Linked DNA regions of Duganella zoogloeoides. The protein of the gene in region 2 binds, or shares a complex with, the protein of the main gene of each other region. Links are inferred from orthologs where the notes say so. Each region holds a gene or a part of one and is shown on either strand. Other genes may lie near its edges.

Evidence for each region.
Region 1: the proteins of dapF (region 2) and SR858_RS22585 are in contact, whole or in part, in a solved structure (PDB 5YGU), measured with the Escherichia coli proteins. The link is inferred for Duganella zoogloeoides from one-to-one orthologs.

The regions. Positions count from the first base shown.
Region 1 is NZ_CP140152.1:5,116,981-5,120,697, forward strand. The notes cover bases 491-3,328. They hold SR858_RS22585 (RNA pyrophosphohydrolase), read left to right. Parts: upstream 491-1,510; coding sequence 1,511-2,146; downstream 2,147-3,328. Other genes in these bases: SR858_RS22580 (proline--tRNA ligase), read right to left, coding at 491-1,308; SR858_RS22590 (DUF1841 family protein), read left to right, coding at 2,207-2,635; mqo (malate dehydrogenase (quinone)), read right to left, coding at 2,725-3,328. Also shown: more of SR858_RS22580, read right to left, coding at 1-490; more of mqo, read right to left, coding at 3,329-3,717. UniProt on the Escherichia coli protein: Master regulator of 5'-end-dependent mRNA decay.
Region 2 is NZ_CP140152.1:5,671,704-5,675,503, forward strand. What follows is about bases 650-3,570. They hold dapF (diaminopimelate epimerase), read left to right. Parts: upstream 650-1,638; coding sequence 1,639-2,502; downstream 2,503-3,570. Other genes in these bases: SR858_RS24885 (LpxL/LpxP family acyltransferase), read left to right, coding at 757-1,635; SR858_RS24895 (tetratricopeptide repeat protein), read right to left, coding at 2,615-3,570. Outside these bases: more of SR858_RS24895, read right to left, coding at 3,571-3,800. UniProt on the Escherichia coli protein: Involved in the succinylase branch of the L-lysine biosynthesis and in the biosynthesis of the pentapeptide incorporated in the peptidoglycan moiety. Catalyzes the stereoinversion of LL-2,6-diaminopimelate (L,L-DAP) to meso-diaminopimelate (meso-DAP).

The DNA of each region.
Region 1 (3,717 bases), 550 kb from region 2 along the record:
GAGGAACGTGGCCTTCATGGCGGCCGAATAAGCGGTGCCCAGCTGGAACACGTGACCGACTTCGATACCGCGCTCGATGGTCAGCACGCCCTGGCCGTCCGGCGATACATCGCCTTCGACCACGTTGCGCAGGTCGGCGACAATCGCTGGTTCCGCCACGTCGCGGCCCCAGTTGGCGCCCGTGTAATGGTAGCCGGCGTCGTTGGCGCCGCAGATGAAGTCAGCCATGTTGGCAACCGTGCGGTCGGCCACCACGGTGACCGGACCCTTGGTGCCGATCGGACCCAGGTAGCCGGGCACGCAGCCATAGACTTCGGCGATTTCTTCTTCGGTCGAGAAGCGGTGACCGGCCAGGCCGGCCACCTTGGTGACCTTGATCTCGTTGAGTTCATGGTCGCCGCGCAGCAACAACATGAAATACTGTTTAGTCACTTTGCCGTCTTTTTCCGTCTCCACGGTCAGCGCCAGGGTTTTCACGGTGTGCGCCAGCGGCAGGCCCAGTTGGGCGGCCACCAGTTCGCACTTGGTGGCATCCGGTGTGGCGACCTTGGTCAGCGCCTGGGCGGCAGCTGCGCGCTCGGCGGTGGCTGGCAGCGCTTCGGCCGCTTCCATGTTGGCGGCGTAGTCGGAGGTGGCGCAATAGACCAGCGCGTCCTCGCCGGTGTGGGCGATCACGTGGAATTCGTGCGAACCGGTGCCGCCGATGGCGCCGTTATCGGCCGCTACCGCACGGAACTTCAAACCGAAACGGTTGAAAATACGCACGTAGGCGTCATACATGATCTTGTACGAAGCTTGCATGCCGGCCACGTCGCGGTCGAACGAGTACGCATCCTTCATGGTGAACTCGCGGCCGCGCATCAGGCCGAAGCGTGGACGGCGTTCGTCGCGGAACTTGGTCTGGATGTGGTAGAAATTCAACGGCAACTGGCGGTAGGACTTGATCTCCGAGCGCACGACGTCGGTAATCACTTCCTCGGCCGTGGGCTGGAACGCGAATTCGCGGCCGTGGCGGTCCTTGACGCGCAGCAGTTCGGCGCCCATCTTGTCCCAGCGGCCCGTCTCCTGCCACAGCTCGGCCGGCTGAATCAGCGGCATCAGCAGTTCGACAGCGGCGGAACGGTTCATCTCTTCGCGCACGATGGCTTCGACCTTGCGGATCACGCGCAGGCCGATCGGCATGTACGTGTAGATGCCCGAACCGAGGCGCTTGATCATGCCTGCACGCATCATTAACTGGTGGGAGACGATCTCTGCATCGGCTGGTGCTTCTTTAAGCGTGGAAATAAAAAAACGTGAGGCGCGCATACGGTGAATTCTTTTTAAAAAGAGAGAGTTATAATCAACCTAATTTTAAAGGATTAGCTGGCTGATGCGTCCATACTTTATACAAATGCGTTCAATACATGGCCCTTCGACCGATTTCGTACCGCGGAATTCCCGCCGAAGCGTCTTTTTGTGGGCAAAAATATAAGCAGGGAGCTCAGTCGCAGAAAGTTTGAGGTGCAATATGCTGGATCGTGAAGGGTTTCGGCCCAACGTCGGCATCATCCTGCTCAACGCCCAGAACGAGGTGTGGTGGGGCAAGCGGGTGCGCGAGCATTCATGGCAATTTCCACAAGGTGGTATCAAGTACGGAGAAACGCCTGAGCAGGCGATGTATCGGGAGCTGGAGGAAGAAATCGGTTTGCGGGCCGAGCACGTCAAGATCGTCGGTCGCACCCGCGACTGGTTGCGTTACGAGGTGCCCGACCATTTTATCAAGCGGGAAATCCGCGGCCATTACCGTGGCCAGAAGCAGATCTGGTTCCTTTTGCGCATGTGTGCGCGCGACAACGACGTCAATCTGCGCCTGACCGACCACCCCGAGTTCGACGCCTGGCGGTGGCACGAGTACTGGGTGCCGCTCGACGTTGTCATCGAGTTCAAGCGCGATGTGTACCAGCGCGCCTTGCAGGAACTGTCACGGTTCCTCACCTGGCCGCCCAACGGCCACGAGCGCCGCCATGGCTCGCGCTACCTGCGTCAGCCCCGCGCGGGTGCAGGTGCCGGCGCCGAAGTGGAGCGCCGCGCCCAGGTATCGGCGCAGGTCGCCGAACCGCCGGCCATCGGCGCGCCACCTGCGATCATCAAGACCGGCAGCTAAGGTCTGACAAAAATACCTTCACCGGCATCTCGATGCTGGTGGGGGTACAATGTCGCCATCATGTTCAATCCCTCATCCGACGATGTGCGCCGCTTCTTTTGCGAGGTTTTCCGCAAGCAGCGCGCCAATGACATCCTGACCCCGCTCGAAGCGATGGCGGCCGACTGGGTGCGCCACCACCCCGAACACCACGACGTGCTGGCCGACGTCGAGTCCGCGCTGGGCCGCAACTATTCGGTCGAAGGCGCGCAGGCCAACCCGTTCCTGCACTTGTCGATGCACCTGTCCATCGACGAACAGATCTCGATCGACCAGCCGCCCGGCATCCGCGATGCCGCCACCGCCCTCACCCTCAAGCTCGACGACGCCCACGCGGCGCAGCACGAAATCATGGAATGCCTGGGGGAGATGATCTGGACCGCCCAGCGCAACGGCACGCCGCCCGATGGGCTGGCGTACGTCGAGGCGATCCGCCGGCGTATCCGATAAGCGTCCGCCAGGCATCCGCTCATCGGATAAATCGTTTACCCAATGCAAAAGGCCACGCATCGCGTGGCCTTTTTACTGTAGCGCCTGGCTTAGTTGGCGGCTGCCACCGGCACCACGGCCGGACCTGGCTGCGCGTTGCCGGTTTCATCGAGCGTGAACGCTTTCAGGCCCAGCACCGAGCTGCTGTACTGGCGAATCTTGTTAGCCAGCACCGGGTCGTTGTTCAGCTTTTGACCATACGATGGCACCATGGCCTTCATCTTGGCATCCCATTCCGGCGTGGCCAGCTTGGCCTTGAACGCGGTTTGCAATACCTTGATCATGATCGGTGGCGCGGTCGAAGCGCCTGGCGAAGCACCGAGCAGGGCCACGATGCTGCCATCGGCCGAACCGACGACTTCGGTACCGAACTGCAGTACGCCGCCTTTTTCCGGCAGGTCCTTGACGATCTGCACGCGCTGGCCAGCGTTTTGCAAGGTCCAGTCTTCCATCTTCGCTTCCGGCAGGTATTCACGCAGCGTGGCCAGGCGGTCTTCCGGCGAGTTCATGACCTGTTCGATCAAGTACTTGGTCAGCGGAATGTTATCCCAGCCGGCTTGCAGCATCGGACGCACGTTGCCGGTGCCGATAGACGCTGGCAGGTCCACCCACGAACCGTTTTTCAGGAACTTGGTCGAGAACGTTGCGAAAGGTCCGAACAGCAGGGCTTTCTTGCCGTCAATGATGCGGGTGTCCAGGTGCGGTACCGACATCGGTGGCGAACCGACCGACGCCTTGCCGTACACCTTGGCGGCATGCTTTTCCACCAGTTCCGGATTGGTGGTCACCAGCCATTGGCCGCCGACCGGTACGCCGCCGTAGCCCTTGGCTTCCGGGATGCCCGATTTTTCCAGCAGCGGCAGCGAACCGCCGCCGGCGCCCACGAACACGAACTTGGCGCGCACGGTTTTCACGGCGTTGGTATCGAGGTTCTTGACGGTGACGTTCCAGTTGCCGTCGGTGCCGCGCTTGATGTCTTCCACTTGCGTACGCAGGTTGACGGTGGCGCCGTGCGAGTCGGTCAGGTGCTTGACCAGCGCGCG
Region 2 (3,800 bases):
GCATCCCCGTCGTACCGGCGCCGCATGCGCGACAACATGGCCCAGGCCGGCTACTCGCAACACCTGTCGGCCGCCATTGCCGAGGCTGGCAAAAGCATCATCGAATTGCCCTTCATCTGGTGTGCTGCACCAGAGCGCGTGTCGCGCCACGCCACGCTGGAAAACTGGCAACTGGTACAGACCGAGCTCGACGCCGGGCGCGGCATCGTGTTCCTCACGCCCCACCTGGGCTGCTTTGAAATCGTGGCCCAGGAAATCGCCCTGCGCACCGAGCTGATGGTGATGTACCGCCCGCCGAAAAAAGAGGCCTTGAAGCCGCTGATCGAAGGCGCGCGCGCGCAAGAACCTGCTGCTGGCGCCGGCCAATATGAGCGGCGTGCGCATGCTGGCCAAATTCCTCAAAAAAGGCCAGCCGATCGGCCTGCTGCCCGACCAGGTGCCGCAAGAAGGCGAAGGCGTATGGGCCACCTTCTTCGGCCGCGACGCCTACAGCATGACCCTGCCCGCCAAGCTGGCGCAGATGGGCAACGCCACCGTGATCGTCACGTATGCCGAGCGCCTGCCGGGCGGAAAGGGCTACGTGATCCACTTCGTGCCGTTTACCGAATCGCTGGCCGGCGACACCGCCAGCCAGGCGCAGGCGATCAACACCGCGATGGAGCACCTGATCGCGCGTAATCCCACCCAGTACTACTGGAGCTACAACCGCTACAAGGTACCCCACGGCATCGATGCGCCACAGACTGGAGAAGCAGCATGAAGTTAGTACTCGGATTGATGTGGCTGCTGCACTGGCTGCCCTTGCCCGTGCTGGGCCGCTTTGGCAAGTTCACCGGCAGCCTGCTGTTTATCTTGCTGCGCGCGCGGCGCGAGATCACGCTGACCAACTTGCGCCTGTGCATGCCGGAGCTGACCGAGGCCGAGCGGGTAACGCTGGCGCGCCAGCACTTCCAGGCCTATGCACGCAGCATCTGGGAGCGCGGCATCCTGTGGTGGGCGTCGGAAGCGCGCCTGAACCGCCTGATCACCGTGGAGCCGGGCCCGGTGCCGGTGGCGGAGATGACGGCCAAGCCGACTATTTTGCTGTGCCCGCATTTCGTGTGCCTGGACGTGGCCGGCGCGTCGATCGCGATGGTGGCCAGCGCGTCATCGATGTACGTGACGCAAAAGAACGCTGCGTTCGACCAGGTGCTGCGCGCCGGCCGGGCCCGCTTCAAGCCGGTGAAACTGTTCACGCGCCAGGACGGCATCAAGCCGATCCTGCGCGCGCTGCGCGACAAGCTGCCGTACTTCATGCTGCCGGACATGGACTTCGGCGAGAAAGACGCCGAGTTCGTACCGTTCTTCGGCATCGACGCGGCCACCCTGACCGCCACCGCGCGCATCGCCGCCACCACCGGCGCCCAGGTGATGCCGGTGATCGCCACGTTCCTGCCGAATTACCAGGGCTGGCGTGTCAAATTTTACCCGGTGTGGGACAATTACCCCGGCCCCGACATGGTGGCCGCCACCCGCCGCATGAACGAGTTCATCGAGGAGCGCGTGCGCGAAGCACCGGCCGAATATTTCTGGACGCACAAGCGCTTCAAGACCCGCCCGAATGGCGAACCATCGTTGTATCCACGTCGTAAATAAACTATGAAACTCAAATTCACCAAAATGCACGGCGCCGGCAACGACTTCGTGGTCATCGACGGCATCAACCAGCACATCGACTTCACCCCGGCGCAGTGGCAGTTGCTGGGCGACCGCCGCTTCGGCGTGGGCGCCGACCAGATCCTGCTGGTGGAAAAGCCGACGCAACCCGGTTGCGATTTCCGCTACCGCATCTTCAACGCCGACGGCGGCGAAGTGGAGCAATGCGGCAACGGCTCGCGCGCCTTCGTCAAATTCGTGGCGGAAAAAGGCCTGACCGACCAGCGCAGCATCACGGTGGAAACCAAGGCCGGCATCATCGCGCCGCGCCTCGAACTCGATGGCAGCATCACCGTGAACATGGGCGCACCCGTGCTGGAGCCGGCCAGGGTGCCGTTCGACGCCGAGGGCTTGCAGGGCGAAGCCCAGGCGCAGGATACGCTGTGGCCGCTGCTGCTGGAACTGGGCGGCGCGCGCGAAACCGTGCTCATTTCGGCGGTCTCGATGGGCAACCCGCACGCGGTGCAAATCGTCGATGACGTCGAGACGGCGCCGGTGGAACTGACCGGCCCGCTGATCGAGCACCATGTGCGTTTTCCGAACCGCGTCAATGCCGGCTTCATGCAGGTGCTCGACCGCCAGCATGTCAAACTGCGCGTGTTCGAGCGCGGCGTGGGCGAAACGCTCGCTTGCGGCACCGGCGCCTGCGCGGCCGCGGTGGCCGGTATCCGCCGTGGCGTGCTCGACAGCCCGGTACGGGTCGATGCGCGCGGCGGGCAGCTGTCGATCAGCTGGGCTGGCGAGGGTGAGCCGGTGCTGTTGACGGGGCCGGCGGTGACGGTGTTCGAGGGCGAGATCGAGATTTAACTAGCCAGGCTGCCAGCGCTGCGCATGCCTTATGAGCTTCAAGCCGTTGAACCTCCAGCAGGTGGGTTTCAAGTTGGCGGTTTCAAGTCGATGGTCTTCAAGCCGGCCGGTTTCAAGCCGTCGAAGGTTCGGCCGCCAGCGCCGGCAAGCAGGTCTTGAGGCGGTACAAGCGCTGGCGGTAATTCCCTTCCAGGCAGCCATCAAACCGGTCGAACTGCGCCACCACCTGGTCCAGCAGCTGCCGGTCCTGCGCCGTGCGCAGCGCAATCAGGCGGCGCTTGCTGCGCCCATAACTGGCGCGGATATCGACCACCAGGCAATGGCCGTGATCGGCCGTTTTCACATCAAGTAACAACGCCTCGGCCCGGTTCAAACCGAAGGCGCGCGCCAGTGTGAGGCGCGCTGCCAGCAGCGGCTGGCGCATGGCCAGCGTGTGCAATGCTGCCGGCGCCAGGGCCAGCAGTGCCTGGCCCCACGCGTCCGCATGCGGCGCCAGGGCGATGCGCTCCAGCTGCCGCTGTGCCTGCTCGCAACCCTGGGCCGCCGCTTTCTGCAGCCAGTACATCGCGCGCACGTCGCCATCGGCTGCGTGGCGGCGGTGACGCCACGCATAGAGGCCGCACTCGCGCTGCGCGTTTCGATGGCCCAGCTCGGCTGCACGCTCCAGGCAGACCTGCGCTTCGGCCACGCTGCGCTGCGAAAACTCCGGCTTCATGTAGATGCGCGAGAGCGCAAACCAGGCATCGGAATCGCCCTGTTCGCCGGCCAGCGTGAGCCAGCGGATCGCGCGCTTGAAGTTGACGGTGGCGATGCCATCAAGCTGCCGGCTGCCATCGCGCTGCAGGCGCGCAAACCACAAGCCGAGCGATAGTTGCGCCGCGCGCTCGCCCGCCTGCGCGGCCCGTTCGCGGTTTTCTGCGGACGGTTCTTGCGGCACTGCGGCGAGCACGCGACGATGCAGCGGCACCAGCCCATCCCAGGCAGACCCGTCGGGTAGCACGTCAAAGCGCGCCTTGCGTGGCAAGGCCTCCTGCATGTCGATGTAATTCGGCGGCGCCAGTTGCGCCAGCACCAGTCCCGCCTGCTCGACCCCGGCCGCAAAAGCGCGCTCGTACCACGGCAACACCTCGTCCACGCAGTGCCGCGCATGCTCGAACGGCACGTGGCTGCCGATCAGCATCCACGCTTCGGCCTGCTGCTGGCGGGCCGCGCGGTTAAGCCAGTGCAGCGCGGTGGACATGTTGCGCGGCAGGCTGGCGCCGCCGAACAGGTACAGCTTGCCCAGGGCCAGCTGGCAA